DNA from 4 places in the Citrobacter sp. Cm046 genome. Region 4 is predicted to be linked to each of the others. Evidence: predicted binding sites of a transcription regulator. Region 4 holds the regulator's gene; each other region holds the start of a gene.
What was found. The regulator sigma-54, encoded in region 4, starts transcription at its own class of promoters, with help from an activator protein. The targets are predictions, from matches to a motif close to GTTGGCACANNTTTCGCTNT.
Positions count from the first base shown of each region.

Region 1: a site for sigma-54 is predicted at 5,226-5,245, ahead of glnA (glutamate--ammonia ligase). Genes of this name have one in related genera too.
Region 2: a site for sigma-54 is predicted at 1,628-1,647, ahead of OGX98_RS20560 (gamma carbonic anhydrase family protein). Genes of this name have one in related genera too.
Region 3: a site for sigma-54 is predicted at 3,118-3,137, ahead of hycA (formate hydrogenlyase regulator HycA). Genes of this name have one in related genera too.

Region 1 covers NZ_JAOWGP010000041.1:10,421-18,461, forward strand. Annotated here, with positions in the region: gene hemN (oxygen-independent coproporphyrinogen III oxidase) at 1-672, shown strand, start outside; gene OGX98_RS13515 (YshB family small membrane protein) at 763-873, opposite strand; gene glnG (nitrogen regulation protein NR(I)) at 986-2,395, opposite strand; gene glnL (nitrogen regulation protein NR(II)) at 2,407-3,456, opposite strand; gene glnA (glutamate--ammonia ligase) at 3,730-5,139, opposite strand; gene typA (ribosome-dependent GTPase TypA) at 5,520-7,343, shown strand; gene OGX98_RS13540 (GntR family transcriptional regulator) at 7,585-8,041, shown strand, end outside.
Region 2 covers NZ_JAOWGP010000045.1:102-8,142, forward strand. Annotated here, with positions in the region: rRNA gene OGX98_RS20555 (16S ribosomal RNA) at 1-1,457, opposite strand, end outside; gene OGX98_RS20560 (gamma carbonic anhydrase family protein) at 1,928-2,482, shown strand; gene OGX98_RS20565 (DUF1488 family protein) at 2,458-2,715, opposite strand; gene aroE (shikimate dehydrogenase) at 2,712-3,533, opposite strand; gene tsaC (L-threonylcarbamoyladenylate synthase type 1 TsaC) at 3,535-4,107, opposite strand; gene OGX98_RS20580 (DNA topoisomerase family protein) at 4,111-4,653, opposite strand; gene smg (DUF494 family protein Smg) at 4,680-5,153, opposite strand; gene dprA (DNA-protecting protein DprA) at 5,125-6,249, opposite strand; gene def (peptide deformylase) at 6,379-6,888, shown strand; gene fmt (methionyl-tRNA formyltransferase) at 6,903-7,850, shown strand; gene rsmB (16S rRNA (cytosine(967)-C(5))-methyltransferase RsmB) at 7,903-8,041, shown strand, end outside.
Region 3 covers NZ_JAOWGP010000042.1:191,387-199,427, reverse strand. Annotated here, with positions in the region: gene OGX98_RS15165 (respiratory chain complex I subunit 1 family protein) at 1-42, opposite strand, end outside; gene hycC (formate hydrogenlyase subunit 3) at 45-1,871, opposite strand; gene hycB (formate hydrogenlyase subunit HycB) at 1,868-2,479, opposite strand; gene hycA (formate hydrogenlyase regulator HycA) at 2,625-3,083, opposite strand; gene hypA (hydrogenase maturation nickel metallochaperone HypA) at 3,282-3,653, shown strand; gene hypB (hydrogenase nickel incorporation protein HypB) at 3,757-4,629, shown strand; gene hypC (hydrogenase 3 maturation protein HypC) at 4,620-4,892, shown strand; gene hypD (hydrogenase formation protein HypD) at 4,892-6,013, shown strand; gene hypE (hydrogenase maturation carbamoyl dehydratase HypE) at 6,010-7,020, shown strand; gene flhA (formate hydrogenlyase transcriptional activator FlhA) at 7,178-8,041, shown strand, end outside.
Region 4 covers NZ_JAOWGP010000039.1:145,983-154,023, reverse strand. Annotated here, with positions in the region: gene arcB (aerobic respiration two-component sensor histidine kinase ArcB) at 1-909, shown strand, start outside; gene elbB (isoprenoid biosynthesis glyoxalase ElbB) at 1,139-1,792, shown strand; gene mtgA (monofunctional biosynthetic peptidoglycan transglycosylase) at 1,789-2,508, shown strand; gene npr (PTS phosphocarrier protein NPr) at 2,556-2,828, opposite strand; gene rapZ (RNase adapter RapZ) at 2,825-3,679, opposite strand; gene ptsN (PTS IIA-like nitrogen regulatory protein PtsN) at 3,725-4,216, opposite strand; gene hpf (ribosome hibernation promoting factor) at 4,300-4,587, opposite strand; gene rpoN (RNA polymerase factor sigma-54) at 4,610-6,043, opposite strand; gene lptB (LPS export ABC transporter ATP-binding protein) at 6,090-6,815, opposite strand; gene lptA (lipopolysaccharide ABC transporter substrate-binding protein LptA) at 6,822-7,376, opposite strand; gene lptC (LPS export ABC transporter periplasmic protein LptC) at 7,345-7,920, opposite strand; gene kdsC (3-deoxy-manno-octulosonate-8-phosphatase KdsC) at 7,917-8,041, opposite strand, start outside.

The DNA.
Region 1 (8,041 bases), on a different contig from region 4:
GACCGCCTGAGCGTCTTTAACTATGCGCACCTGCCGACGCTTTTTGCCGCCCAGCGCAAGATCAAAGATGTTGATCTGCCCAGCGCGCAACAGAAGCTGGATATTCTGCAGGAAACCATCTCCTCACTGACCGAAACTGGCTATCAGTTCATTGGGATGGATCACTTTGCCCGCCCGGATGATGAGCTGGCAGTTGCGCAGCGAGAAGGCGTTTTGCATCGTAATTTCCAGGGCTACACCACCCAGGGTGATACTGACCTGCTGGGGATGGGTGTTTCTGCCATCAGTATGATTGGCGACTGTTACGCACAGAACCAGAAAGAGCTGAAGCTTTACTATCAGCAGGTCGATGAGCGCGGTGATGCTTTGTGGCGTGGGATCGCGTTAACCCGTGATGACTGCATTCGCCGTGATGTTATTAAGGCGCTTATCTGTAACTTCCGCCTCGATTACGCCGCCGTGGAGCAGCAATGGGGGCTGAACTTTATTGAATATTTTGCCGAAGACCTGAAACTGCTGGCACCGCTGGCGGAAGATGGGCTGGTGGACGTCAATGAGAAGGGGATTCAGGTTACGCCGAAAGGCCGCCTGCTGATCCGTAATATCTGCATGTGCTTTGATGCTTATTTGCGTCAGAAAGCACGGATACAGCAGTTCTCGCGGGTGATTTAGTGACGTTGCCCGGTAGCGCTACCGCTTACCGGGCCTACAAGTCGTGACAACCTGTAAGCTGGATAAGCGGTAGCGCCACCCGGCACGCATTCAGCTAAACAGTCCAACCAGCGCCGCACACAGCACTGCGGCAACCGCAGTTTGTGGCGTATGGCTTTCTACTGAACCGCTCGACAGAAGATTAATGATTGATTCCAGCATGATGACTTCTCCCCGTTTGCCGGGCACGATCATACTTAACTCATCGGAACAGTAAAGTACAAAATAGCAGCAATTTGCGCTCAATTATCAATCTTTACACAGTGACAAATCGTCACTCCATTCCGAGCTCTTTTAATTTACGCGTCAAGGTGTTACGCCCCCATCCTAACAAGCGTGCCGCTTCCTGTTTGTGCCCTTGGGTGTGGCGTAGCGCAGTGGTTAACAGCGTACGTTCCATTTCAGGTTGCGCCTCAGACAGTAAGTTTTGATGACCGGAACGTAATGCCCTGTCAGCCCACTGTGCCAGTAAGGTTGCCCAGCTGTCCGGTTGCAAGTGCGAAGGGGCATCTGGAACTGTGGCCTCAAACAGTTCAGCCGGTAAGTCCTGAATTAGCACTTCCTGCCCGGCGGCCATTACGGTTAACCAGCGGCAGGTGTTCTCAAGCTGGCGCACGTTCCCCGGCCAGGCAAGACGTGTGAGCGCTGCTTCGGTTTCGGGGTGTAATTGCTTGGCTTCGACGCCCAGTTCGCGGGCGGCGTCCTGTAGAAAATGACGAGCCAGGCGGGGGATATCTTCCCGACGTTCACGCAGCGGCGGCAAATGGACGCGAATAACGTTCAGACGATGGAATAAGTCCTCACGGAACTTGCCTTCCTGCACACGCAGTTCGAGATTCTGATGTGTCGCCGCGATGATACGTACATCCACCTTCACTGGCGCATAGCCGCCAACGCGGTAAAATTGTCCGTCGGCTAATACGCGCAATAACCGCGTTTGTACATCCAGCGGCATATCACCAATTTCGTCGAGGAAAAGTGTGCCACCGTCGGCCTGTTCGAAGCGCCCCTGACGAATGGTATTCGCACCGGTAAACGCCCCTTTTTCATGGCCAAACAGCTCAGATTCGATCAAATCCTTCGGGATAGCCGCCATATTAAGTGCGATAAAAGGCGCTTTGACGCGAGGACTGTGACGGTGCAGGGCGTGGGCGACCAGCTCTTTACCTGTCCCGGATTCACCGTTGATTAATACGCTTATTGAAGAACGGGAAAGTCGCCCAATAATGCGAAATACATCCTGCATCGCGGGGGCTTCACCGATGATATCGGTCGTCGGGCCGTTGATCTGAATATTCCGCGGTTGCTGCTGTTCCTGATAATGGCTGATAGCGCGCTCGACCAGTGCAACAGCCTCGTCGATATCAAAAGGCTTAGGCAGATAATCGAAAGCACCTTGCTGATAGGCGCTGACGGCGGCATCCAGATCGGAATGTGCCGTCATTATGATGACCGGAAGCATTGGATGGCGCTGTTTGATCTGTTTTAACAGCGTCAGGCCGTCCATTCCCGGCATTCGGATATCCGATAACAGCACGTCCGGCGTTTTGCTGGCCAGCGCATCCAGCACTTCTTTACCACTTTCAAATGTCGTGCAGCTAAGTCCTGCCCCTGCGAGCGCACGTTCAAGCACCCAACGGATGGAACTATCGTCATCAACTACCCAGACTATTCCTCGTTGCATAAACGTCACCTTTATTTCCTGATAGGCAGGTAAACCGAGAACTCGGTATGACCCGGCCAACTGGTAAATTCAATTTTGCCGGAATGTTGATCAATCAAATTACGGGCGATGGATAATCCAAGTCCGGTACCACCCTCGCGACCGCTGACCATTGGGTAGAACAGCGTATCCTGCAAGTGAGGGGGAATACCCGGACCGTTATCCTCAACATCAATACGTGCAGCCAGGCGATAACGCATACCGTGTAGCGTGAGCTGGAAAGCGGTGCGGGTTCGCAGAATAATCTCGCCACCTTCTGGCCCTAACGCCTGTAGCGCATTGCGCACGATATTCAACAGAACCTGCTCTATCTGATCTGGATCGTGCAGCAGTTCTGGAAGACTTGGGTCGTAATCACGAATCAGCGTGACGTTTTCCGGTAGTTCCATTGAGACCAGTGCTACCACGCGTTCAGCCACTTTGTGAATACTTTCCGTAACGTGCATACCTGGCTGTTGTGGACCCAGCAAACGGTCAACCAGATTACGCAGGCGATCGGCCTGCTCAATAATGACTTTGGTATATTCTGTCAGCGCCGGGTCCGGGAGTGCTTTACTGAGAAGTTGCGCAGCGCCACGTAGCCCGCCCAGTGGGTTTTTAATTTCGTGCGCCAGTCCGCGTACCAGATCGCGGGCCGCAATTTGTTGAGCATGCTGGAGCTGCTCCTGACTCAGACGGCGCTGGTTATCCATTGGGGCCATCTCCAGCAGGATAAGGCCGTCAGGAAGCCGCTGAGCGGTCACTGAGAGGATATGTGAGTGGCTGTCTATTACCAGCGTCACTTCGTTGTCCGTAAAGCCCTGGCCAGCTTCCAGGCTCTCTCGCATCAGTCCGATGTTCAAAGAGAAATAGCTCAATAGATCAGGAAGCGGTGTACCAAACAGTTTACGAGAACTTTGGGCGAGCAGCTGCTGTGCCGCGGGGTTGGCGTAATGTACCGCCAGCTCATCATCGACAAGTAAAATGCTGTTGATTAACGAATTGAGGATCTGCCCAGCATCGGGCAGCGTGCCGGTTGCCATTCAGCAGTCTCCTGAAAAAGGTTGCACCAATTTAGTGCATTATAGCTTTTTACTTAGAAAAAGCGCGAAGGATCAGGTTGTTGGTGGAGAAAAAAGCCCATCGTGTGATGGGCTAAAAGTTCCACGGCAACTAAAAAACTCCTGGCGCCTTCCACGTCGCTGCTGCGTTGGCTACCTTCGCTCACCCCACTCACATAGCTATCTATGCTCCTGGGGATTTGCTCAGTTGCCGCTTTGCCGCAACGTGAAATTCGTCGGATTATTAAGATACGGTTAAACGCTGTAGTACAGCTCGAACTCTACCGGGTGCGGCGTCATGCGTACGCGGTCATCTTCTTCGCGACGCAGTGCAATGTACGCGTCAATCGCTTCATTGGTGAATACGCCACCTGCAGTCAGGAACTCGCGGTCAAGATCCAGTTCTTTCAGTGCTTCTTCCAGAGAGCCAGCAACCTGTGGGATCTCTTTCGCTTCTTCTGGCGGCAGGTCATACAGGTTTTTATCCATGGCTTCGCCAGGATGGATTTTGTTCTTGATACCGTCAAGGCCAGCCATCAGCAGCGCGGCGAAGCACAGGTACGGGTTAGCCGCTGGGTCCGGGAAACGCACTTCGATACGACGTGCTTTCGGAGAGGCGACTACCGGAATACGGATAGATGCAGAACGGTTACGGGCAGAGTAAGCCAGCATTACCGGTGCTTCGTAACCCGGGACCAGACGCTTGTAGGAGTTGGTGGTCGGGTTTGCCAGGGCGTTAATTGCTTTCGCGTGTTTGATAACACCACCGATGTAGAACAGCGCCTGCTCAGACAGACCAGCATATTTGTCGCCAGAGAACAGGTTTACGCCGTTCTTGGACAGGGACATGTGGCAGTGCATACCGGAACCGTTATCGCCAAACATTGGTTTTGGCATAAAGGTCGCTGTTTTACCGAAACGGTGTGCAACATTGTGAACCACATATTTGTAGATCTGAATTTCGTCCGCTTTTTTGGTCATGGTGTTAAAGCGGGTAGCAATTTCGTTCTGACCCGCAGTCGCCACTTCGTGGTGATGCGCTTCAACAACCAGGCCCATTTCTTCCATGATCAGACACATGGTAGAACGGATGTCCTGGGAGGAATCAACCGGAGGAACCGGGAAATAACCGCCTTTCACGCCAGGACGGTGACCTTTGTTACCACCTTCATATTTGGTGGAGGAGTTCCAGGCACCTTCGATGTCATCGATAGCGACGTGGGAACCGGAGATGGATGCGCCGAAACGGATGTCATCAAACAGGAAGAATTCTGGCTCTGGCCCGAACAGAACGGTGTCTGCGATGCCGGTAGCGCGCAGGTATTCTTCAGCACGTTTAGCAATAGAACGCGGGTCGCGGTCATAACCCTGCAGCGTACCTGGTTCCAGGATATCGCAACGGATGATCAGAGTAGACTCTTCAAAGAACGGGTCAATGAGAGCAGTAGAAGCATCTGGCATCAGAACCATGTCTGATTCGTTAATGCCTTTCCAGCCACCGATTGAGGAGCCGTCAAACATTTTGCCTTCTTCAAAGAATTCGGCATTTACCTGATGAGCAGGAATAGTGACGTGCTGTTCTTTACCTTTAGTATCGGTGAAGCGTAAATCAACAAACTTCACTTCGTGTTCATTCAGCATCGTCAAAACGTGTTCAGCGGACATACTTACTCTCCCGGATTGGTCATTGTCGTCGTGGTAACGAAGTCTACAATTCTGCAAAAAATTGGCCGTGTCGCCGTAAAAAATATAAAGCGAAATCTGTGCCAACTTTTAAATTGCCCCTAAAAGGCGTTATCATGCGCACCATCGTGCAAAGGGGCTGCACCATGAATGTTGTATTGCACCATTATAGTGCTTTAATGTGAACATTAAGCACCATATTGGTGCAATGGACATCAAAATACCCCTTTTAACGCTCCGTGAATGTGATCACAAAGAAACTCTGCAATACTTGTTTGCGGAGGATGTTTGTGATCCTGTTTTGTACTGCGATTAATCCGTGTACAATAACGCGCTATTTCTAAAATGCCTGAGGCAAAGTTGTGATCGAAAATTTGCGTAACATCGCCATCATCGCGCACGTAGACCATGGTAAAACCACCCTGGTAGACAAGCTGCTCCAACAATCCGGTACGTTCGATGCACGTGCTGAAACCCAAGAGCGCGTGATGGACTCCAACGATTTGGAGAAAGAGCGTGGGATTACCATCCTCGCTAAAAACACCGCTATCAAATGGAATGACTACCGTATCAACATCGTTGATACCCCTGGGCACGCCGACTTCGGTGGTGAAGTTGAACGTGTAATGTCCATGGTAGACTCCGTACTGCTGGTCGTTGATGCAATGGATGGTCCGATGCCGCAGACGCGCTTCGTGACCAAAAAAGCCTTTGCCCATGGCCTGAAACCAATCGTTGTTATCAACAAAGTTGACCGTCCGGGCGCGCGTCCTGACTGGGTTGTTGATCAGGTATTTGACCTGTTCGTTAACCTTGATGCTACCGACGAACAGCTGGACTTCCCTATCGTTTACGCTTCTGCGCTGAACGGTATCGCGGGTCTGGATCACGAAGATATGGCTGAAGATATGACTCCGCTGTATCAGACCATCATCGATCGTGTACCAGCACCGAACGTTGACCTTGATGGCCCGCTGCAGATGCAGATCTCTCAGCTTGATTACAACAACTATGTTGGTGTTATCGGCATCGGTCGTATCAAACGCGGTAAAGTTAAACCGAACCAGCAGATCACTATCATTGATAGCGAAGGCAAAACTCGTAACGGTAAAGTCGGTAAGGTCCTGACCCATCTGGGTCTGGAACGTATTGAGAGTGACATTGCTGAAGCGGGCGATATCATCGCGATCACCGGTCTGGGCGAGCTGAACATCTCTGACACTATTTGCGACCCGCAAAATGTCGAAGCGCTGCCGGCACTGTCTGTTGATGAGCCGACCGTAACCATGTTCTTCTGCGTAAACACCTCTCCGTTCTGTGGCAAAGAAGGTAAATATGTTACCTCTCGTCAGATCCTTGACCGCCTGAACAAAGAGCTGGTGCACAACGTGGCACTGCGTGTTGAAGAAACCGAAGATGCGGATGCATTCCGTGTATCCGGTCGTGGTGAGCTGCACCTGTCAGTTCTGATCGAGAATATGCGTCGTGAAGGTTTCGAAATGGCGGTTTCCCGTCCGAAAGTTATCTTCCGCGAAATCGACGGCCGTAAACAAGAGCCGTTCGAAAACGTCACGCTGGACGTTGAAGAGCAGCACCAGGGTTCTGTGATGCAGGCTCTGGGTGAGCGTAAAGGCGACCTGAAAAACATGAATCCAGATGGTAAGGGCCGCGTACGTCTTGACTACGTGATCCCAAGCCGTGGTCTGATCGGTTTCCGTTCAGAATTCATGACCATGACCTCTGGTACTGGCCTGCTGTACTCCACCTTCAGCCATTACGACGATGTTCGTGCGGGTGATGTTGGACAGCGTCAGAACGGCGTACTGATCTCCAACGGTCAGGGTAAAGCAGTTGCGTTCGCACTGTTCAGCCTGCAGGATCGCGGTAAGCTGTTCCTGGGTCACGGTGCTGAAGTTTACGAAGGCCAGATCATCGGTATTCACAGCCGCTCTAACGACCTGACTGTAAACTGCCTGACCGGTAAGAAACTGACCAACATGCGTGCGTCTGGTACTGACGAAGCAACGGTTCTGGTTCCGCCGGTTAAGATGACTCTGGAGCAGGCTCTGGAATTCATCGATGACGACGAGCTGGTAGAAGTTACTCCAACTTCCATCCGTATCCGTAAACGTCACCTGACCGAAAACGATCGTCGCCGTGCAATGCGTGGCGCGAAAGAAGAGTAATTAACGCTCTTTTCGTGACAAGACCCCGCCTACTGGTGGGGTTTTTTTTTGCCTGTTATTCCTGGAATCAGGTGAGAGTTACGCTTAATCCCTGCCTGCCGTCTTAACCACTTCCACTTCAGACTCCTGCCATAAGAGAGCTTTGTCACAATTATTTCTAAAGCTCGATGCGTGTGTTTGCTTTCTTTTTCGACGTCAGCGTATGATAAAACCATCTGGTTTAAACCAAATGGATTAAACAATGACGAGTAATCAGTCGACCGTTGAAAATGCGAAAGAGAAGTTAGATCGTTGGTTAAAAGATGGGATCACCACACCGGGCGGAAAACTCCCTTCAGAAAGAGAACTGGGAGAGCTGTTGGGTATCAAGCGTATGACGTTACGTCAGGCGTTATTAAACCTCGAGTCTGAATCCAAAATCTTTCGTAAAGACCGCAAAGGATGGTTTGTCACACAGGCTCGTTTTAACTACAGCCCGGAATTATCGGCAAGCTTTCAGCGCGCAGCGCTTGAGCAGGGCAGAGAGCCTTCCTGGGGATTTATCGAGAAAAGCCGGGTATCTCACTATCCTGAAGCTACCGCTCCGCTGGTAGCTGCTACGCCGTCTGATGAACTGTATCGGATAACGGGTTGGGGAGCACTGGAAGGGCATAAGGTTTTCTATCACGAAACGTATATTAATCCCAAGGTTGCTCCGG
Region 2 (8,041 bases), on a different contig from region 4:
CTCCCGAAGGTTAAGCTACCTACTTCTTTTGCAACCCACTCCCATGGTGTGACGGGCGGTGTGTACAAGGCCCGGGAACGTATTCACCGTGGCATTCTGATCCACGATTACTAGCGATTCCGACTTCATGGAGTCGAGTTGCAGACTCCAATCCGGACTACGACATACTTTATGAGGTCCGCTTGCTCTCGCGAGGTCGCTTCTCTTTGTATATGCCATTGTAGCACGTGTGTAGCCCTACTCGTAAGGGCCATGATGACTTGACGTCATCCCCACCTTCCTCCAGTTTATCACTGGCAGTCTCCTTTGAGTTCCCGGCCGAACCGCTGGCAACAAAGGATAAGGGTTGCGCTCGTTGCGGGACTTAACCCAACATTTCACAACACGAGCTGACGACAGCCATGCAGCACCTGTCTCAGAGTTCCCGAAGGCACCAAAGCATCTCTGCTAAGTTCTCTGGATGTCAAGAGTAGGTAAGGTTCTTCGCGTTGCATCGAATTAAACCACATGCTCCACCGCTTGTGCGGGCCCCCGTCAATTCATTTGAGTTTTAACCTTGCGGCCGTACTCCCCAGGCGGTCGACTTAACGCGTTAGCTCCGGAAGCCACGCCTCAAGGGCACAACCTCCAAGTCGACATCGTTTACGGCGTGGACTACCAGGGTATCTAATCCTGTTTGCTCCCCACGCTTTCGCACCTGAGCGTCAGTCTTTGTCCAGGGGGCCGCCTTCGCCACCGGTATTCCTCCAGATCTCTACGCATTTCACCGCTACACCTGGAATTCTACCCCCCTCTACAAGACTCTAGCCTGCCAGTTTCGGATGCAGTTCCCAGGTTGAGCCCGGGGATTTCACATCCGACTTGACAGACCGCCTGCGTGCGCTTTACGCCCAGTAATTCCGATTAACGCTTGCACCCTCCGTATTACCGCGGCTGCTGGCACGGAGTTAGCCGGTGCTTCTTCTGCGAGTAACGTCAATTGCTGAGGTTATTAACCTCAACACCTTCCTCCTCGCTGAAAGTACTTTACAACCCGAAGGCCTTCTTCATACACGCGGCATGGCTGCATCAGGCTTGCGCCCATTGTGCAATATTCCCCACTGCTGCCTCCCGTAGGAGTCTGGACCGTGTCTCAGTTCCAGTGTGGCTGGTCATCCTCTCAGACCAGCTAGGGATCGTCGCCTAGGTGAGCCGTTACCCCACCTACTAGCTAATCCCATCTGGGCACATCCGATGGCAAGAGGCCCGAAGGTCCCCCTCTTTGGTCTTGCGACGTTATGCGGTATTAGCTACCGTTTCCAGTAGTTATCCCCCTCCATCGGGCAGTTTCCCAGACATTACTCACCCGTCCGCCACTCGTCACCCAAGGAGCAAGCTCCTCTGTGCTACCGTTCGACTTGCATGTGTTAGGCCTGCCGCCAGCGTTCAATCTGAGCCATGATCAAACTCTTCAATTTAAGTTTGATGCTCGTGAATTAAACTTCGTAATGAATTACGTGTTCACTCAGAGACTTGGTATTCATTTTTCGTCTTGCGACGTTAAGAATCCGTATCATTGAGTGCCCACACAGATTGTCTGATAAATTGTTAAAGAGCAGTTGCGACGCGCTTTGGCGCTCTGTCGCGAGGTGGCGTATATTACGCTTTCCTCTTTCAGAGTCAACCCTGAATGTCAGGATTTTTCTCTTCAACCGAACCGGCTGTTTGCGTGAAGTGATTCACATCCGCCGTGTCGATGGAGGCGCATTATAGGGATCCCATTTTTTAGCACAAGTGTTTTTTAGATCTTTTTTACTGAATGACGTTTTTTTGCCCCTTTCGCTACATTCCTGCGCAATTTGGCTGATTTTTGATAACTAAATCACTTGCACAGTCTCAATAATCCAACCAAAGTCTTCATTACCGCTCTATTTTCGTTGAGGTAAACATGTCTGATGTACTACGTCCTTATAAGGATCTTTTCCCACAGATCGGGAAACGCGTGATGATCGATACCAGCAGTGTCGTCATTGGTGATGTTCGCCTGGCTGATGATGTCGGGGTCTGGCCACTGGTGGCTATCCGTGGTGATGTTAACTACGTGCAAATTGGCGCTTGTACGAACATTCAGGACGGTAGCGTGCTACATGTCACGCATAAATCCTCTTCTAACCCACAGGGTAACCCACTCATCATTGGTGAGGATGTCACCGTAGGTCATAAAGTGATGCTGCACGGCTGCGTCATTGGCAACCGTGTTTTGGTCGGTATGGGTTCGATTCTGCTGGACGGTGTGGTAGTAGAAGATGACGTTATGATTGGTGCAGGAAGCCTGGTTCCACAAAATAAACGCCTGGAAAGCGGGTATCTGTACCTGGGAAGTCCAGTAAAGCAGATCCGCCCACTGAGTGATGAAGAGAAAGCTGGTCTACAATACTCCGCTAACAACTATGTGAAGTGGAAAGACGAGTATTTAAGTCAGGGTAACCAGACCCAGCCGTGATCGTCTTCTTGCTGGGCTTGGATCAGTGTTTCTGCCTCTTCTTCCAGATCCCAGCGATGCATCCGAAAAATCTCCAGCCACTGTTCAGGCGTGCCGCCACCAAAGCGATGCGCCAACACTTCTCCCTTTATGGCACATATTAGCTGCATGCCATGAACCATAGCAGGAAAGACGACAGCATTGATATCTGCTTTCCACTCTTCTCTATCGGGGAACTGGATCGCCTGATTCATGCGGACAGTTCCTGTTGCAACTTTTTAATGATTGGTTCAATCTCCGGCAGTACGCCATGCCAGAGTAAAACAGCATGCGCCGCTTGCCCCACCAGCATTCCCAATCCATCAGCATAACGTTTTGCTCCCTGAAGCACACACCAGGAAAGGAACGGTGTTGCGCCTTTCTGATAAAACATGTCGTAACAACAGACGGAAGCATGAATCAACGATGCAGGAATGGCTGGAACATCACCACTAATTCCACTGGACGTCGCATTAATAATCAGATCGAATTCGTAGTTCTCAAGTTCATCCATCCCTGCTGCCTGAACACTGCCGGTATGGGAGAAGATCTGAGCCAGTTCTTCAGCTCGAGATGCGGTACGGTTAACGATAGTAACAGCACAATCCATAGAAAGAAGAGGCAACAATACTCCACGGGATGCACCACCAGCGCCAATAAGCAGAATACGTGTCCCGGGGCGAATAAAAGATAAACGCTCAAGATCGCTTAACAAGCCAATGCCATCGGTGTTATCTCCCAGTAAACGCCCATCCTCCAGACGCTTAAGCGTATTGACCGCCCCGGCAAGTGACGCCCGTTCAGTCAATTCATCGGCTCGCGCAAATGCCTCTTCTTTAAAAGGAACGGTAATATTCGCTCCCTTCCCCCCTTCAGCAAAAAAGGTATTCAGCGTATTCACAAAGTTATTGATTGGCGCCAGTACACGCCCATAGGAATGATCAATCTTCAGCTGTTGAGCAAATTGCTGATGGATTAAAGGCGATTTACTGTGCGCTATCGGATTACCAAAAACAGCATAGGCTTCTTTCATATTACCCCTGTCGAAACTGTTCACCCGTCAAAGCATCACGGATTTCCGAAGGATTCAAACGCCCTCCGGTATCGCCTTCAACAACGGGAAAGTCTACACCGAACTGCGCTCGTACTTCCTCTACCGTTCTGCAAGGGGGTAAACCACTCAAATTAGCACTGGTAGAGACTAACGGTTTGCCATAAGCCTGGCACAATGCAACCACTAGCGGGTGATCCGTGACGCGAACGGCCAGAGAATCAAAACGCCCTGTCAACCAACGAGGGGTGGAAGAACGAGCAGGAAAAACAAAAGTGACAGGGCCTGGCCAGCGAGCAAAAACAGCTTTACGTTGTGTATCGGTAAGCATGCTGTCATCGATATACGGTTTGAGTTGCTCAAAACTAGCCGCAATCAGAATTAAGCCTTTTTCAATTGGCCGTTGTTTCAGCTCCAGTAAGCGGGTAACCGCCATTTCACTGTCAGGATTACAGCCTACGCCGAAAACAGCTTCCGTTGGATAGGCGATGACATTTTCTTGTTTCAGAACTTCTATCGCCGCAGCGATGGTGTCTGTGGGCAGGTTATTATTCACTTTTTATTCCGCCGATATCGGCTTTCCACATTGTTTACTGGCACAGAAGTGTTTCACACCCTGCGCGGTTTTCTTTTCGATGAGGAGCGGATAGTGACACTCAGGACACTCTCCAGCTAAAGGTTTGAAGTTAATGACAAACTGGCACTCCGGATAGCGATCGCAGGAGTAAAACGTTTTGCCATAACGGGAGCGGCGCTGAACCAGATGGCCCGTCTGGCATTGAGGACAAACAATTGCCGTTTCATCAGGCTTGTCGATAAGTTCGGTATGTTCGCAGGCAGGATAATCACTGCAACCAATAAACATCCCGAATCGTCCTTGCCTCAGCACAAGCTCTGAACCACATACAGGACAAAACTTACCCTCCAGAACTTTGACTATATGTCCGTCCGCAGAAGATTTAAGCGGACGGACATAATCGCATTCTGGATAGTGTGAACAGCCGAGAAACGGACCGTGTTTCCCGGAGCGAATAACCAGTTCGGCCCCGCATTGTGGGCAGGGATCGTTTTTACGCACCGTAAACAGTGCTGATTTAGCCATAACAACTCATACTGAACGAAGATTGATTAATGCAGCATACCTTCATTCACCTCAAAGAGTAATTCTTCCATTTGTTGATATGCATTTTCACAACCTGGAATGTTGAATAAAACCATCAGGATCACCCACTTCAGGTCTTCCAGATCGAACTCTGCCGTATCCAGTGCGAGTACGCGTTCAATCACCATTTCTCGCGTTTCGAGGTTTAGCACCTGAATCTGTTCCAGGAATAACAAGAACCCCCGACAACTCGCATCCAGTCGATCGCACTCTTCTGCAGTATAAATACGCATAGAAAGAGGATCCGATGCAAGCTGCATAGGCTCAGCAAGGCCGTCCTGATAATCAGCAAGCTTTTCCAGCCACAGTAACGCGTTGTAGATGTCTTCACGATCAAAACCAGCGTCGGTAAGATCCCGTTCCAGTTTGTCCTGATCCACACGTAGCTCTGCTTCGTTATGGATATATGTCTCAAACAAATACATTAGTACGTCGAACATGGCTTGCCCTCCTCAATCGGACATAGCCGCCGGGTACAGCTGCGATCCATCCTGCTAACTCCAGTTCGAGTAGCTGAGCCACTACCTCTGGCACAGGTTGGCCGGCACGTTCAGCGACGACGTCAACAGGTGTTACCTCATCTCCTACGTTAGCCAGGAGCTCAGGAAATGGCAATGCCACCTCTTCGTGATCTGGCGAATAAATTGAATTTTCAGGCTCATCTGGCAACCAATGTAACCCGTATTGCAAATTTTCCAGAATATCCTCTGGCATCGTCACAAGTGTCGCCCCCTGCTTAATGAGCCAATGAGGACCTTCGCTACCCGGACTCCCGATTGGCCCGGGCAAGGCAAATACCTCTCGTCCTTGTTCCAGTGCACAACGTGCCGTAACCAGTGAGCCGCTACGCTGTGCAGCTTCAACGACCAGCACTCCTTTACTTAGACCACTGATAATACGATTTCGTTGGGGGAAATTACGCGGTAAAGGAAGCGTGTCCAGAGGGAATTCAGACACCAGCGCACCTCCAGCCTCAACCAGATGTTCAGCGAGACAAACATGCCGCCTTGGATGAATGGTTTCCAATCCATTCCCCAGCACTGCAATACTTGTCCCTTTCATATTCACCGCGGCCTTGTGTGCCACGCCATCAATACCTCGAGCGAGTCCACTGGTGATCGTCACCCCATACGCAGCGAGCTTTTCACAAAAAAAACGCCCCCAACGCTCGCCATACCAGGAGTGCTGCCGGTTACCTACGACTGCGACCTGAAATGAATGAAGGCATTCGGGATTTCCAACAACAAAGAGGACTCCTGGATAATCCTCAATAGCGCGAAGTTGCGAAGGATAATGCATGCTGTCGGCAACAATTAAATAGTGATGGGGCAGTTCCAGCCAGCGCAGCGTTTTATCCAGAGTAGACTCTGGAAAGGTTAAGAAACGCTCTGCCTGTCGCTCCGAGAATCCTGCATGTTGAAGTATCGCTTTGTTAATACAGGGCAGAGCAATAAGCAAGTGAGCGACGCGAACCATCTCATCACCATACAGCTCACTCACTCGTGTTAAACGTAACCAAATCTCGGTGTGGGTCATCCTTATTCCCCTGCCACAAGCAGCCTTAGCAATCTTTGCGATTGGTCACTGATGCTGTCAATCAGAGGGGGTTTTGTCTAGAATAGAGGTAATAATCTTTCCAACTCCTGAATACAACTCTGGATAACTATGTCAGTTTTGCAAGTGTTACATATTCCGGACGAGCGTCTTCGCAAAGTCGCAAAACCGGTTGAAGAAGTGAATGCAGAAATTCAGCGTATCGTCGATGATATGTTCGAAACGATGTACGCCGAAGAAGGTATCGGTCTGGCGGCAACGCAGGTCGATATTCATCAACGTATTATTGTTATTGATGTCTCTGAAAACCGCGACGAGCGTCTGGTGCTAATTAACCCGGAACTGCTGGAAAAAAACGGTGAGACTGGAATTGAAGAAGGTTGCCTGTCGATCCCGGAACAGCGAGCACTCGTACCACGCGCTGAGACCGTTAAAATTCGTGCGCTCGATCGCGATGGTAAACCTTTTGAACTCGAAGCCGATGGCTTGTTAGCCATCTGTATTCAACATGAAATGGATCACCTGGTCGGTAAACTGTTTATCGATTATCTGTCTCCGTTGAAGCAACAACGTATTCGTCAGAAAGTTGAAAAACTCGACCGTCTGAACGCACGAGCTTAAGGACAAGGATCAACGTGTCAGAATCACTACGTATAATTTTTGCGGGTACACCTGACTTTGCAGCGCGTCATCTCGAAGCGTTGCTGTCTTCTGGACATAACGTCGTCGGCGTATTCACCCAACCGGACCGCCCTGCTGGACGCGGCAAAAAGCTGATGCCCAGTCCGGTAAAAGTACTGGCGGAAGAGAAAGGGTTACCTGTTTTTCAACCTGTTTCTCTTCGTCCCCAGGAAAACCAGCAGTTGGTTGCTGACTTACACGCAGACGTAATGGTAGTGGTGGCATATGGCCTGATCCTGCCGAAAGCCGTGCTGGATATGCCGCGTCTGGGGTGCATCAACGTTCACGGTTCTCTGCTTCCGCGCTGGAGAGGCGCTGCCCCTATCCAACGTTCGCTCTGGGCTGGCGATGCTGAAACAGGCGTTACCATTATGCAGATGGATGTTGGTCTTGATACGGGTGATATGTTGCATAAACTCTCCTGCCCAATCACCGCCGACGATACCAGTGCCAGCCTCTATGACAAGCTGGCTAAGCTCGGCCCTCAGGGTCTGCTGCATACGTTGCATCTGCTGGCAACTGGTACCGCAAAACCTGAGGTTCAGGACGAGTCGCTGGTTTGCTATGCTGAGAAGCTCAGTAAAGAAGAGGCACGCGTGGACTGGACGCTCAGCGCCGCACAACTGGAACGCTGCATCCGAGCCTTTAACCCATGGCCAATGAGCTACATCGTCATCGACGAGCAACCGGTCAAAATCTGGCAAGCTACGGTCATCGATAAACCTGCCGGTGCCGAACCAGGGACTATCCTGGAGGCAACCCGTCAGGGCATCCAGATAGCGACAGGCGATGGCATCCTGAATCTCATCTCTTTGCAGCCTGCCGGTAAAAAGGCCATGAGCGCGCAGGATTTGCTTAATTCGCGCCGGAAGTGGTTCGTGCCCGGAAATCGTCTGCTCTGACGGTTCATCTCTTTAAAGCCCGGACTCTCCGGGCATTTTTATTTTTGCGCTTATGAAAAAACATATTAATTTACGCAGTATGGCGGCCCAGGCCGTCGAACAGGTTGTTGAAAAAGGGCAGTCGTTGAGCAATGTGCTACCCGCCATGCAGCAGAAAGTATCCGATAAAGATAAAGCGCTGTTACAGGAGC
Region 3 (8,041 bases), on a different contig from region 4:
AAACAGCACCAGCGCCTGAATTAACGGATATAAAACACTCATTCTCAGGCTCCTCGTGAAACCACAATCACCACCAGCACCGCCAGCTCAATCAATGCCAGGCGACGGAACAGAACCGGTGCAGCCGCATTCTGCCAGCCCGGAACCAGTGACACCGGGTTAAGCCATTTACGCAGTTTCAGTACCGGAGCAAAGGCTTCTTTAACCGGCATAGCAAAGCCATGCGCGGTGATCACCATTGACTGCTCATGATCGTAACCACATACCCAGGCGGAACCGCGCGAACGCGACGGCAGACGGTTGCCTTTGAAAATCGCCATGATAATGAACGGCAGCAGCGGACAGGCAATCAGCAACAGGGTGATCATTGGTTGGGAAACGGTCGTGTTCGCGGTTTCCAGCGGCAGTGGCACAGCTGAAGAGATAAGTGGCAGCAACCATGGTGCGGCAACGCCGCCAATCACACAGCAGACTGCCAGCGCAACCACGCTCACCCCCATCAGGATCGGTGCGCAACAGGCGTTTTCAGCTTCCTTCGTACGCGGTGCGCCAAGGAACGTTACGCCATAGACTTTCGCCATACACATCACAGCCAGCGCGCCGGTAATCGCCAGCCCGACCGCCAGCAACGGACCTAACAGACGGCCGATAAACGCTCCGCTGTTACCCAGCTTGAAGAAGGATTGATAGATAACCCATTCACCGGCAAACCCGTTCAGTGGCGGCAGCGCGGCCATCGCCATCAGACCAACCAGCATCGCCAGGGAAATCACCGGCATGCGCTTACCGATACCGCCCAGTTTTTCGATATCACGATGACCAGTACGGAACCAGATGCTGCCGGCCCCCAGGAACAGGACGCTTTTGAACAGACTGTGGTTCACCAGATGATACAAACCGCCGGTCAGACCAAGTGCAATCAGCGCCGGTTGATTAAGGGAAATGCCGGTCACACCGGCACCCAGCCCCAGCAGAATAATGCCGATGTTTTCCAGCGTGTGGTACGCCAGCAGACGTTGAATGTTGTGCTCCATCAACGCATACAGACCGCCAACAAATGCAGTGATCATCCCCAGTACCAACAGGGTAATGCCCCACCACAGCGGTGCATTACCGCCCAGCAGCGACAGGGACAGAATGCCCAACAGGCCAACCTTCATTACCACGGTAGAGAACAGCGCCGCAGCAGGTGCGCTGGCGTTGGCATGTGCCTGTGGCACCCAACCGTGCAGCGGGATAATCCCGGCCAGCAAACCAAAACCGGCAACGCCCAGCAGCCAGATGTCAGAGCCGAGCGGCAATTCCTGGGTGCGAAGGTCGAGCAGACGCAGTTCGAGCGTGCCGTAGCGTTGCCATACCAGATAGCAAGCGACCGCCAGCAGCAGCGTACCGATTCGGCCCAGAGCAAACCACAGTTTGCCCTCTTTACTGCAACCGGTCAGGAACACCGCACACAACGCCATGATTTCAGCCATCACCACTAGCGTACCGAGGTTGCTGGCAACCACAGCACACACGGCCGCAGCCATCAGCAGATTCACCAACAAACCGTTGGCTTTAACCTGTGGATGACGATGCCAGTCGATGTTGTACAGGCTGACAAACAGGCCGCACAGACCCAGTGTGATAAGCCAGATTGCGTTCAGTGGAGTTATTTGCATGCTGTGACCGATAAACGGTATCACGCTGCTGACCGCCAGCGCATTGGTCAGCACGGTGAAACCCGCTGCCGCCGTACACAGGCTGCCGACTGCTCCACCAACGCCGGCAATCCAGCCGCTTAGCGCTTTATGAAATGAAAACAGAAATGCCAGAACCGCCGCAGCCGTAAACCAGGCCACGCCGCTGTTAATCAGTGAAATTGCGCTCATTTTGCATCCCCACTCTGAGCCTGCTGAAACAAGGTGAGATCGCCGAAATCGGTATTAAAAGTCAGCTCACGCTTACGTTTGCTGGCGCGAGCGATATCTGTATTGCTCACCAGGTGCAGGGCTTTCGTCGGGCACATACGTACACAAGCCGGACCTTGTTCATCAAAGCTACACAGGTCGCATTTCACCGCAATGGCACGAATACCTGGAACCCAGTCCAGCAGCGTGCTGACGCGAGCCGGTGCTGGTGGAGCCGGAGGGGCTTTTGAGGTATTCGCGTTCGCCGGGATGTGCAGCGGACGACTGCCGGAAAACTCAATGGCGCCAAACGGACAGGCGATCCCACACAATTTGCAGCTTACGCACAGGCTTTCATTTAGCTGTACGGCGCCGTCGACACGGTTAATCGCATTGACCGGGCAAACGGTGGCACAAGGTGCATCTTCACAATGGTGGCAAAGCTGCGGTGCAGATTCTTTTTCATTTAGCATCACTTTCAGGCGCGGCATTGACTGCAGGCCATGCTGGCGATGCGTCTCTGAGCAGGCGGCTTCACAGGTGTGGCAGCCAATACAAAGAGTGGAGTCAGCAATTACAAAACGATTCACCAGGCATTCCTCAGGTGATAGTCATTTTTGACGAAAACATGTTTATCAAATGTCATTTTCGACATTTTTCGACATGTCCATTCCCTAAAATGTCGTGATACAGCGTAAAAATCTCATCACGACTCAAGCGAGCATCACCCGAGGCTTATGCCGGGTTATGTCCTTCTACCAGTTGGCTTAAATTTACCGGCATATTGTTTTCAACCGCGGTGTACAGGCTGTCGTAGACTCTGGCGATTTTTTCGAGATAGTGCTCCAGCACCTGCTCGCGATCGCGGTTGCTAATGCGGTCATCAACTTTGCCGTCAATGGTCAACTGTGCCTGTGCAATCAGTTGCTTATCATCACCGTCTTTGGTTTCAACGTAGTACTCGATGGTATGGCTGTTAAAGCCGTCCGCCAGCGTGACGTAGATAGTGAAGTGTTCAAAAAGGACAAAGCACAGATCTTTGTCCGGCGCACAGCTCATTGCATGATGCAAACGCGCTTTCGACAGGGTGATCCCCTGTACCAGCGAGTTGCAGTAAATACGCCACTGGTCCTGTAGGCGACGGTGCCGTTCAGCGATGTAATCGGCTTTTTCGCTTATTTCCCAAATAGTCATGTCAGGTTACCCGTTTAGCAGAGACTAACTGCCTTAAGCATATTTCATGCCAACATTAAAAATCTTTATTTTCATTAAGATACAAAAACAAGCATGCATGACGACATGTCATTTCGTCATCGTCGTCATTGTCACGAGAGGAAAAATTCAACCTGGCATGTTTATTGCTTTTGAAACGACAACAACATGGGAGGCGATATGCACGAAATAACCCTCTGCCAACGGGCACTGGAATTGATTGAACAACAGGCCGCACAGCATGGTGCTCACCGGGTAACTGGGGTCTGGCTCAAAATTGGCGCATTTTCTTGCGTAGAAACCAGCGCTCTCGCCTTTTGTTTTGATCTGGTATGCCGTGGCACCCTTGCAGAAGGTTGTAAACTCCACCTCGAAGAACAAGAAGCCGAATGTTGGTGCGAGTCCTGTCAGCAATACGTCACGTTACTGACACAACGCGTTCGTCGCTGTCCACAATGCAATAGCGACATGCTGAGAATTGTGGCCGATGACGGGTTACAGATTCGACGAATAGAAATAGACCAGACTCCAGCGCCGGATGGCGACGCTTAAGCCTCTTATCCAGTCTACAGAAAGAGCACGTTTGTAGGTCGGAAAAGGCGAAGATGCTGTCCGGCAACAGATTTACCGAAAGTGAAAAGATCAGGAGTGAGCGATGTGTACGACATGTGGTTGCGCGGAAGGCAACCTTTATATAGAGGGTGATGAACATAACCCCCACTCAGCGTTTCGCAGCGCGCCATTTGCTCCGGCGGCTCGTCCGGCGCTAAACATTACCGGTGTGAAGACCTCCAGTTTCACGCCGAGCCAGACCGCAGAAGGCGATTTACATTACGGTCACGGCGAAGCAGGTACCCATGCTCCAGGCATGAGCCAGCGCCGTATGCTGGAAGTGGAAATTGACGTGCTGGACAAAAACAACCGTCTGGCCGAGCGCAATCGCGCCCGCTTCGCTGCCCGCCAGCATCTGGTACTCAATCTCGTATCAAGTCCAGGTTCCGGTAAAACGACGCTGCTGACCGAAACACTGATGAAGCTGAAAGACAGCGTGCCGTGCGCGGTCATTGAAGGCGACCAGCAGACGGTCAACGACGCAGCGCGTATTCGCGCCACCGGAACACCAGCAATCCAGGTTAATACGGGTAAAGGCTGCCACCTTGATGCGCAAATGATTGCCGATGCAGCACCACGCCTGCCTTTAGCCGATAACGGTATTTTGTTTATCGAAAACGTCGGTAACCTGGTTTGCCCGGCAAGCTTCGACCTCGGCGAACGTCATAAAGTGGCGGTGCTTTCCGTCACCGAAGGCGAAGACAAGCCGCTGAAATATCCCCATATGTTTGCTGCTGCATCGCTGATGCTGCTCAACAAAGTGGATCTGCTGCCGTATCTCAATTTTGATGTTGAAAAGTGCATCGCCAGCGCCCGGGAAGTGAACCCGGAAATTGAGATAATCCTGATTTCCGCCACCAGCGGCGAAGGGATGGATCAATGGCTGTCGTGGCTGGAGAATCAGCGATGTGCATAGGTGTTCCGGGTCAAATCCGCACCATTGATGGTAACCAGGCTAAGGTCGATGTTTGCGGTATTCAGCGCGACGTCGACCTGACGCTGGTCGGTAGCTGTGATGAAAATGGTCAACCGCGTCTGGGCCAGTGGGTACTGGTCCACGTAGGTTTTGCCATGAGCATCATTAACGAAGCCGAAGCGCGCGACACACTCGAGGCGCTGCAAAATATGTTTGACGTTGAGCCGGATGTCGGCGCGTTACTGTATGGCGAGGAGAAATAATGCGTTTTGTTGACGAATATCGGGCACCGGAACAGGTGATGCAGTTGATAGACCACCTGTGTGAACGTGCCGCTCACCTCCCCTACACCGCTGAACGCCCACTGCGCATTATGGAAGTTTGTGGAGGCCACACCCACGCAATCTTCAAATTCGGCCTTGACCAGTTGCTGCCCGAAAACGTGGAGTTTATTCACGGTCCAGGCTGCCCGGTTTGCGTTCTGCCGATGGGCAGAATTGACAGTTGTGTGGAAATTGCCAGCCATCCGGAAGTGATTTTTTGTACCTTCGGCGACGCCATGCGCGTGCCAGGTAAACAGGGTTCACTGCTGCAAGCCAAAGCACGCGGCGCGGATATCCGCATTGTCTATTCTCCGATGGATGCGCTGAAGCTGGCGCAGGAAAATCCAACCCGTAAGGTCGTGTTCTTTGGTCTGGGTTTTGAAACCACCATGCCGACGACCGCCATCACTCTCCAGCAGGCAAAACAACGCGATGTGCAGAATTTTTACTTTTTCTGCCAGCACATTACGCTTATCCCAACGCTGCGTAGCCTGTTAGAACAACCGGACAACGGTATCGACGCATTTTTGGCACCAGGCCATGTCAGTATGGTTATAGGCACCGATGCCTATAATTTTATCGCCTCTGATTTTCATCGCCCGCTGGTGGTCGCTGGTTTCGAACCGCTTGATCTACTGCAAGGCGTCGTGATGCTAATCGAGCAGAAAATAGCGGCCCACAGCCAGGTGGAGAACCAGTATCGCCGCGTAGTGCCGGATGCCGGTAACACACTGGCGCAACAGGCGATTGCCGACGTGTTCTGCGTCAATGGCGACAGTGAATGGCGCGGTCTGGGCGTTATCGAATCCTCCGGCGTTCACCTGACGCCTGAGTATCAGCGTTTTGATGCAGAAGCGCATTTCAAACCAGCGCCGCAGCAGGTGTATGACGATCCGCGCGCGCGCTGCGGAGAAGTACTGACCGGCAGATGTAAGCCGCATCAGTGCCCATTGTTTGGTAAAACCTGTAACCCGGAGACCGCATTTGGCGCCTTAATGGTCTCCTCCGAAGGCGCATGTGCCGCCTGGTATCAGTATCGTCAGCAGGAGTGTGAAGCATGAACAGCGTACAACTCGCCCACGGTAGCGGCGGTCAGGCTATGCAGCAGTTGATCAACAGTCTGTTTATGGAAGCTTTTGCTAATCCGTGGCTGGCAGAACAGGAAGATCAGGCCCGACTGGACCTGGCGCAACTGGTCGCCGAAGGCGATCGTCTGGCGTTTTCGACCGACAGCTACGTTATCGATCCGCTGTTTTTCCCCGGCGGTAATATTGGCAAGCTGGCAATCTGCGGCACAGCCAACGACGTTGCGGTCAGTGGCGCTATCCCTCGCTACCTCTCCTGCGGTTTTATCCTCGAAGAGGGCCTGCCGATGGAAACGCTGAAAAGCGTCGTCAACAGCATGGCAGCAACAGCTCGCGAAGCGGGAATTGCTATCGTGACCGGCGACACTAAGGTTGTACAGCGTGGCGCAGCGGACAAACTGTTCATTAACACCGCCGGAATGGGCGCGATCCCAGCCAATATTCACTGGGGCGCACAGACTCTGGGCGTGGGCGATGTGCTGCTGGTTAGCGGTACGCTTGGCGATCACGGTGCAACCATCCTTAACCTGCGTGAGCAACTGGGACTGGACGGTGAACTGATCAGCGACTGCGCAGTGTTAACACCGCTGATCCAGACGCTACGCGACATTCCTGGCGTGAAGGCGCTGCGCGATGCCACCCGTGGCGGCGTGAATGCGGTGACGCATGAGTTCGCCGCGGCATGTGGCTATGGCATTGAGTTATCTGAAGCAGCCCTGCCTGTGAAGCCCGCAGTGCGTGGTGTCTGTGAACTTCTGGGTCTGGATGCGCTAAATTTTGCCAACGAAGGAAAACTGGTCATTGCCGTTGAACGTCAGGCCGCTGAAGCCGTACTCGCCGCACTGCGCGCACATCCGTTAGGGTGCGATGCAGCGCTGATTGGCGAAGTGGTCGAACGTAAAGGCGTTCGCCTTGCCGGACTTTACGGCGTGAAACGAACTCTTGATTTACCACACGCAGAGCCGCTGCCGCGGATATGCTGATATATTGCCCGGTACGCTACGCTTACCGGGCCTACAGTCAATGAATTACCCGTAGACCGGATAAGGTGAAACCGCCATCCGGCAATAATTTACAACTTATACCTATAATTCATTTACCGTTTTTGCACCGCGCTACGGTGCTTCCTGGAAAAGCAATATGTCGTATACACCGATGAGCGACCTCGGACAGCAAGGCCTGTTCGATATCACTCGTACATTATTACAGCAGCCCGATCTTCAGTCTCTCAGTGAGGCGCTTTCGCAGTTGGTCAAGCGTTCGGCGCTGGCCGATTGCGCGGCTATTGTGTTATGGCAGGCGCAGACGCAGCGTGCGCGTTATTTCGCGACACGTGAAAATGGTAAACCCATCGATTATGAAGACGAAACGGTGCTGGCTCACGGACCGGTGCGCCGCATTTTGTCTCGTCCCGATGCGCTGCACTGTAACTACCATGAGTTCACAGAAACCTGGCCGCAGTTAGCATCCGGTGCGCTGTACTCAGAATTTGGACATTACTGCCTGCTGCCGCTGGCGGCTGATGGACGGATCTTTGGCGGTTGTGAATTTATCCGCAACGAAGACCGTCCGTGGAGTGAAAAAGAGTACAACCGCCTGCAGACCTTCACCCAGATAGTCGGCGTCGTCGCCGAGCAAATTCAGAGCCGGGTCAGCAATAATGTCGATTATGACCTCTTGTGTCGCGAGCGTGACAACTTCCGTATCCTTGTCGCCATCACCAATGCGGTGCTCTCCCGTCTGGATATTGATGAGCTGGTCAGCGAAGTCGCCAAAGAAATCCACCATTACTTCAATATCGATGACATCAGCATCGTACTGCGCAGCGATCGCAAAAATAAGCTGAGCATATACTCCACTCACTATCTGGATGAACACCATCCGGCGCACGAACAGAGTGAAGTGGATGAAGCAGGTACGCTCTCTGAACGGGTATTCAAAAGCAAAGAGATGCTGCTGATTAACCTGAACGAACGCGATGCCCTTGCACCTTATGAACGCATG
Region 4 (8,041 bases):
CGCCGTCTGGCGAAGAATATGGGGGGGGATATCACGGTCTCCAGCCAGCCAGGAAAAGGTTCAGTCTTTACGCTAACCGTTCATGCGCCTGCCGTAGCGGAAGAGATTGAAGACGCCTTTGAAGAGGATGATATGCCGTTGCCAGCTCTGAATGTGTTGCTGGTAGAGGATATTGAACTGAATGTGATTGTTGCGCGTTCAGTGCTGGAAAAACTAGGCAACAGCGTGGATGTCGCGATGACCGGGAAAGCTGCGCTGGAAATGTTCAAGCCGGGGGAATACGACCTGGTACTGCTGGATATTCAGTTGCCGGATATGACGGGGCTGGATATCTCCAGAGAGCTTACCCAAAAATACGCGCGTGAAGACCTGCCGCCGCTGGTGGCGCTTACTGCCAACGTACTGAAGGATAAGAAAGAATATCTTGATGCGGGAATGGATGACGTGCTGAGTAAGCCATTATCGGTTCCGGCGTTAACCGCCATGATCAAAAAATACTGGGATACCCGAAACAAAGAGGAGAGCACTGTGACATCTGAAGAAAGCAGTAAATCGCAAGCGCTGTTAGATATTCCTATGTTGGAACAATACCTCGAGCTGGTGGGACCGAAGTTGATTACCGATGGGCTGGCGGTGTTTGAGAAGATGATGCCGGGATATTTGAGCGTCCTGGAGTCCAATCTGACTGCGCGTGATAAAAAAGGCGTTGTTGAAGAAGGCCACAAAATCAAAGGTGCTGCGGGATCGGTTGGCCTGCGACATCTGCAGCAACTGGGACAGCAAATTCAATCACCAGACCTTCCTGCCTGGGAAGATAACGTGGCTGAATGGATTGAAGAGATGAAGCAAGAGTGGCAACACGACGTGGCGGTATTAAGAGCCTGGGTAGCGAGCGTGGAAAAAAAATGACCCCGGCTTAACCGGGGTGCGCGAATACTGCGCCAACACCAGGGAAATCGTGGCTGCGCCGTAAATTATTATCATTGTTTACAAGGGCGCAGCCCTAAATTTCAGGCCGCACGCAGTTAAGATAGCAAATCTTAAATAATTTGTTACATGAATCAGTTAAATGTGTGAAGCGTAGCATTTTAATAAGAATTATTAATATGCTTCAGTCAGTTGCGAAAGGAGTATCTCGATGAAAAAAGTTGGCGTTGTGCTCAGTGGATGTGGTGTATATGACGGTTCAGAGATCCATGAAGCCGTGCTAACCCTTCTGGCGATTGCTCGCAGCGGTGCTCAGGCTATCTGTTTTGCACCGGATAAACAGCAGGTGGATGTCATTAATCATCTGACGGGTGAGCCGATGCAGGAAGCACGCAACGTCCTGATTGAAGCAGCACGTATTGCGCGGGGTGATATCCGTCCTCTGGCCCAGGCTGTTTCTGCTGAACTTGATGCGCTGATTGTTCCTGGTGGGTTTGGCGCGGCGAAGAATCTGAGTAATTTTGCCAGCCAGGGCAGCGAATGTCGGGTTGATAGCGATTTGGCCGCGCTGGCGGTCGCTATGCATCAGTCAGGAAAACCGCTGGGGTTTATGTGTATTGCTCCGGCGATGCTGCCAAAAATCTTTGATTTCCCACTGCGTCTGACAATTGGCACCGATATTGACACCGCGGAAGTGCTGGAAGATATGGGGGGCGAACATGTGCCTTGTCCGGTTGATGATATCGTGGTCGATGAAGACAACAAAATCGTCACTACACCGGCTTATATGCTGGCGCAGGATATAGCCCAGGCCGCAAGCGGTATCGATAAGCTGGTGGCGCGCGTGCTGGTACTGGCTGAATGAGAAAAGGGGTCGCCGTCTTTTTGCGGCGTATTTTTCTGCGGGTGGTTGTTGTCCTCGCCGTTTTTTGGGGCGGCGGCATCGCGCTATTTAGCGTGGTGCCAGTGCCTTTCTCGGCAGTGATGGTCGAGCGGCAGCTTGGAGCATGGTTACAGGGACATTTCAGCTATGTGGCGCATTCAGACTGGGTCAGCATGGACGAGATATCGCCACTGATGGGGCTGGCGGTGATTGCAGCCGAGGACCAAAAATTTCCCGAACACTGGGGATTTGATGTCTCCGCCATAGAGAAAGCGCTGGAGCACAACGAACGTAACGAAAAGCGTATTCGCGGCGCGTCGACGTTGTCGCAGCAGACGGCAAAAAATCTTTTTCTGTGGGATGGGCGTAGCTGGGTGCGTAAAGGTCTGGAGGCTGGTCTGACGCTGGGCATGGAAACAGTCTGGAGCAAGAAACGTATTCTGACGGTCTATCTGAATATTGCTGAGTTTGGCGATGGTGTATTTGGCGTGGAAGCGGCGGCGCAGCGGTATTTCCATAAGCCTGCCAGCCGGTTGAGTCTGTCAGAAGCGGCATTACTGGCGGCGGTATTGCCAAATCCTCTGCGTTTTAAGGCGAATGCACCGTCAGGCTATGTTCGTAGCCGTCAGGCGTGGATCATGCGTCAAATGCGCCAGCTTGGCGGTGAGTCGTTTATGCGGGAAAATAAGCTGTATTAATCGGTGGTGTCGGATGGTGGTGTAAACGCCTTATCCGACCTTCCGGACTACTCTTCGTCAAACCCTGAATTAAACAACGCAATAACCGCTGCAAGGGCTTCAACTTCCTGTGGGCCAGAGGCTTCAATCTCTATCTGACGGCCTTTGGCGGAATCCAGCATTAGCAATGCGATAACGCTGTTTGCTTCGGCTTCCGTTCCTTCATCATTACGTAGCAGTACTTCTGCTTCAAAACCCTGCATTAATTCAAACAGTTTCATTGCGGGCCGGGCATGCATGCCCAGCTTATTCGTGATTTCAACAGTTTGCTTCACGGTCATGATTTACGTTTTTCCAGCGTACGATGGCGTGACTGTACGTTTTTACCGCGTGAGCGGAAGTAGTCTGCCAGTTGCTCTGCAATATACACCGAACGGTGCTTCCCGCCGGTACAGCCGATGGCTACGGTGAGGTAGCTGCGGTTGTTCGTCTCCAGCATGGGTAACCATAGCTCAAGATAGCTGCGAGTCTGGTAGATAAAATTGTGTACTTCTGTGTGTCGATCGAGGAAGGCGGCGACAGGCCTGTCAAGACCGGTCATCGGACGTAGTTTTGGATCCCAGTGTGGGTTAGGCAGGAATCGCACATCAAAGACGTAATCCGCATCTATTGGGATACCGTGTTTGAAACCAAAGGACTCGAATACCATCGTCAGTTCACGTTCACGTTTACCCAACAGTCGGGTACGTAACATTTCCGCCAGTTCGTGCACGGACATTTCCGAGGTATCAACGATCAAGTCTGCGCGGGAACGCAGTGGTTCCAGTAAATCACTTTCTTTATCAATCGCGCTTTCCAGAGATAAGTTTTTGCTGGAGAGCGGGTGCAGACGTCGCGTATCGCTGTAGCGGCGAATCAGCGTGTTACGGTCAGCATCAAGGAACAACAGCTGCGGTGAGAAGCCCTCTGGCAGGTTATTCATCGCCTGTTCGAAAATCTCTGGTGACTCAGGCATGTTGCGCACATCAATGCTGACAGCCGCAGAAATTTGGCGATCGGCAAGCGTTCTAGCCAGATCGGGCAACAACACGACGGGGAGGTTATCCACGCAGTAAAAACCCATATCTTCCAGCGCTCGCAGGGCGACAGATTTTCCCGACCCTGAGCGACCGCTGACGATCATCAGTACCATGTACTGTTTCTCCTCACAACGACAGAAAAAGATGCCATTGGGTTATTATGCCTCATCCTGTTCACCTTCGGTGTCCGTGATGATTTGATACAACTCCTGGTCGCTTTGTGCGGCGCGCAGGCGACGACAGATGGTTTTATCTGCCAGGCGTTTTGCAACCAGTGACAGCGTATGCAAATGCGTTTTGGTTTGATCGGCAGGGACCAGCAGAGCGAAAAGCAGATCAACAGGCTGATTATCAATGGCGTCGAAAGCGATGGGGGTTTCGAGTTGAACAAACACGCCGACCGCACGTAACGTATCTTCTTCCAGCTTACCGTGCGGAATTGCAATACCATTGCCGATGCCGGTACTGCCCATTTTCTCACGCGTCAGAATGGCTTCAAACACCACCTGAGGAGGCAAGCTGAGCTGCTTTGCCGCCAGTTCGCTAATGATTTCCAGTGCGCGTTTCTTACTTTGGCAGTGAACGGCCGCGCGTGTACATTCCTGGTTAAGAACATTGCTCAGTTGTAGAGTCGTATCGTTATTTGTCATAATTTCACCTAAGCGCTAACTGTACAAATGGCCTGTTGTGCTTCACAACAGGCCGTCCTGCACCCGCTAACTGCCCGGACAAGTTAGTGCTGTTTCAGTTTATCTTTATGTTTTGTTAGCTGCCGAGCCAGTTTATCAATTAAACCGTCAATGGCGGCGTACATATCCTGACCTTCCGCGCTGGCATGAATTTCGCCACCGTTCACATGCAGTGTTGCATCCGAGATGTGTGTAACCTTCTCCACTTTCAACACAATATAAACCTGATTAATCCTGTCGAAATATTGCTCAAGTTTGGCGAACTTTGTGGTAACAAAGTCGCGCAGGGCTTCAGTAATTTCGACGTTATTTCCAGTGATGTTGAGCTGCATAGTGTCTTCCTTATCGGTTGGGTCAGACCAGTTGTTTGCGCTGGTTAGACGGCGGAATGGATAAAGACTCTCGGTACTTCGCAACGGTGCGGCGCGCCACCATGATACCCTGTTCTGACAGCATAGAGGTTAACTTGCTGTCACTCAGCGGTTTCGCAGGGTTCTCCGCAGCAATTAATTTCTTCACCAGCGCGCGTATCGCTGTAGAAGAGGCTTCGCCTCCACCTTCAGTATTTACGTGACTGGAGAAGAAATACTTCAATTCAAAAATGCCGCGCGGACTGTGCAGGTATTTTTGCGTGGTCACTCGGGAAATGGTCGATTCGTGCATCTCGACGGCCTGGGCGATATCCGCCAGCACCATCGGTTTCATAAACTCTTCGCCTTGTTCAAAGAAGGCTTGCTGTTGCTCAACAATACAGCGACTGACGCGCAACAGTGTGTCATTACGGCTTTCCAGGCTTTTTATCAGCCACTTCGCATCCTGCAGATTACTACGGATAAACTGGCTGTCTGCATCGTTACGCGCACCGTTACACATGGCGGCGTAGTGCTGGTTGATTTGTAAGCGCGGAATGCTGTCGCTGTTCAGTTCGACGACCCAGCGATCGTTATGCTTACGTACCAGCACATCCGGGATCACGTATTCCGGTTCACCCGTCTGGATCGACTGTCCGGGTCTTGGGTCGAGCGACTGGATAAGATTTACAGCCTCTTTCAGTACATCTTCTTTCAGTCGGGTCACGCGCATCAGCGTGCGGAAGTCGTGATTGGCGAGCAGATCAAGATGATCGCTGATGATCAGGCGAGTTTCTTCCAGCCATGGTGTGGCTTTGTCAAACTGCGAAAGTTGGATCAGTAAGCAGTCACGGAGATCTTTTGCCGCAACACCAACAGGATCAAAACGTTGAACGCGTTTAAGCACGGCCTCGATTTCATCCATACCGATGTCATCATCGCCCATGCTTTCGAGAATTTCGTCCAGAGAAACCGTGAGATACCCTGTATCATCCACCGCGTCTACAATTGACGTCGCAATGGCGCGATCGGTATCCGAAAATGGAGTCAGCTCCACTTGCCACATTAGATAATCTTGTAGCGATTGCGTGGTTTCACCCTGATACACCGGCAGTTCGTCGTCAATGTAATCCCCGCTGGCCCCAGACGGCGTACCCGCGGTGTAAATTTCATCCCAACTGGTGTCTAGCGGTAGCTCTTCCGGCATCTCTTTTTGTTCGAGTGCATCTGCAGTATCTAGAGATTCGCTGTCCTGTTTTTCCTGGGTATCAATTTCGTCGTGAAGATCGGTTTGCTCGAGCAGTGGGTTACTTTCCAGCGCTTGCTGAAGTTCTTGCTGAAGTTCCAGCGTGGACAGCTGCAACAGACGGATAGCCTGTTGAAGCTGAGGCGTCATCGCCAGTTGTTGGCTAAGCCTGAGTTGCAAACCTTGCTTCATGTTCAGAGTTGTTTTCTCCCGCGGTAACGTGAAGTCTTCTACCCTATCAGAGTCTGAAGTCTTCCCCAAGGTATACGCGCTTAACGTGTTCGTCTTGCAGTATTTCGGTAGGCGTACCGTGTGCGATCAGATGCCCCTGGCTCACAATGTAGGCTCGCTCACAGACCGCCAGCGTTTCGCGAACGTTATGGTCGGTAATCAGCACGCCCAGTCCGCTATCTCGCAGGTGTTCAATGATGCGTTTGATATCAATAACGGAAATCGGGTCAACGCCGGCAAAGGGTTCATCCAGCAGGATAAATTTCGGATTTGCAGCCAGCGCACGGGCGATTTCCACACGGCGCCGTTCACCGCCGGACAGCGATTGCCCCAGGCTGTCGCGCAGATGTTCGATATGGAATTCTTCCATCAGTTCGTTGGCGCGATCTTCACGTTGTTCACTGGAAAGATCGTCACGAATTTGCAGCACTGCCATCAGGTTATCAAATACGCTCAGGCGACGAAAAATAGAGGCTTCCTGCGGTAAGTAGCCGATGCCGCGACGTGCGCGCGCATGCAGCGGCAGCAGGCTGATGTCTTCATCATCAATGATGATGTTGCCAGCATCGCGCGGCACAATGCCGACAACCATGTAAAAGGTCGTTGTTTTACCCGCACCGTTAGGGCCGAGCAGACCGACGATCTCCCCGGAGTTGACGGTCAAACTGACATCTTCCACTACGCGGCGGCCTTTGTAGGCTTTTGCAAGATTCTTTGCAGTTAATGTTGCCATAACGAATCAGTTACCTTTTTTCTCTGCCGGAGCCTTGGTTTTGCCTTTATCCTGCAGTTGTGACGGCACCAGTACAGTGGTGACGCGTTTGCCTTTATCACTGAAGGCCTGCATTTTCTGCTCTTTAACCAGATAGGTTATTTTGTCGCCGGAGATATTGCTGTCTACCTGCTCCAGATAAGCTTTGCCAGTCAGCACGACGAAATCTTTTGCCAGTTCATAGTGCATTTGTGACGCGTGGCCGTTAACGGGTTTACCGTTATCCTGCATCTGGTAAAACGTTGCCGGGTTACCATAACCATCGATCACTTCTTTACCGTCTTCACCGCCGGGACGGGTCACGACGACTTTATCGGCATTAATTTTGATGGTGCCCTGGGTCACGACCACATTACCGGTAAACGTTACCACGTTGCCCTGCATATCCAGGGACTGTTGATCCGATTCAATGTGGATCGGTTGCTCGGTATCGCCGGTTACGGCAAATGCCGGAATGCTGGCGGCCAGAAGTGAGCTGGCAAGCACAAGGTTAAGGCTGAGTTTGTTTGTTTTGAATTTCATATGAGGTTCTAACCTTTTCAATCAGCTCGGCGTTCTTGCTGCGTAAGTTGCCGCGCATCTTCAGTCCGCTGGAGTTAAATGTTGTTCCGTACAACGTAACCAGATCATCCGAAGTAACATCTTGCGTCACCAGGTTAATCTGCGCGTTATCGGTAGTAATTCTGCGTAGTTGAGAGTCAGGAACCAGCGCGTTGACTTCAACGTGGCCATACAGATAGAGCATACGATCATTGGTTAATTTGGCTTTATCGGCCTTGATTGACCAGGTCGGTACTTTATCCTTATCAAATGTGGTTAATACTGGTTGAGTAAACCACGAAACAGCCTGATCTGAATAATATTCAACGTGTTGAGCGATCAAGCGATAGCTTAGTGCGCCTTCCGGGCTATATACAACGGTATCGGTATGTTCGCTCTTATAGGTTGGCTCATTGCTATTCACCACTACTTCAGTGGTGTCGTCTTTGTCTGCCAGGTTAATACCAATCAGCACAAGGATAGCCAGCGACAGTAGAATGATAACCCAACGTCTGGTTTTGCTCATATCGATTGCCCTTTGGCCTCATCCAGTTTGCCCTGCGCCAGGAGTAATAAATCGCAGACTTCACGTACAGCGCCGCGCCCCCCGTCGATGTGGGTGACATAGTCGGCACGCGGGATCAGCA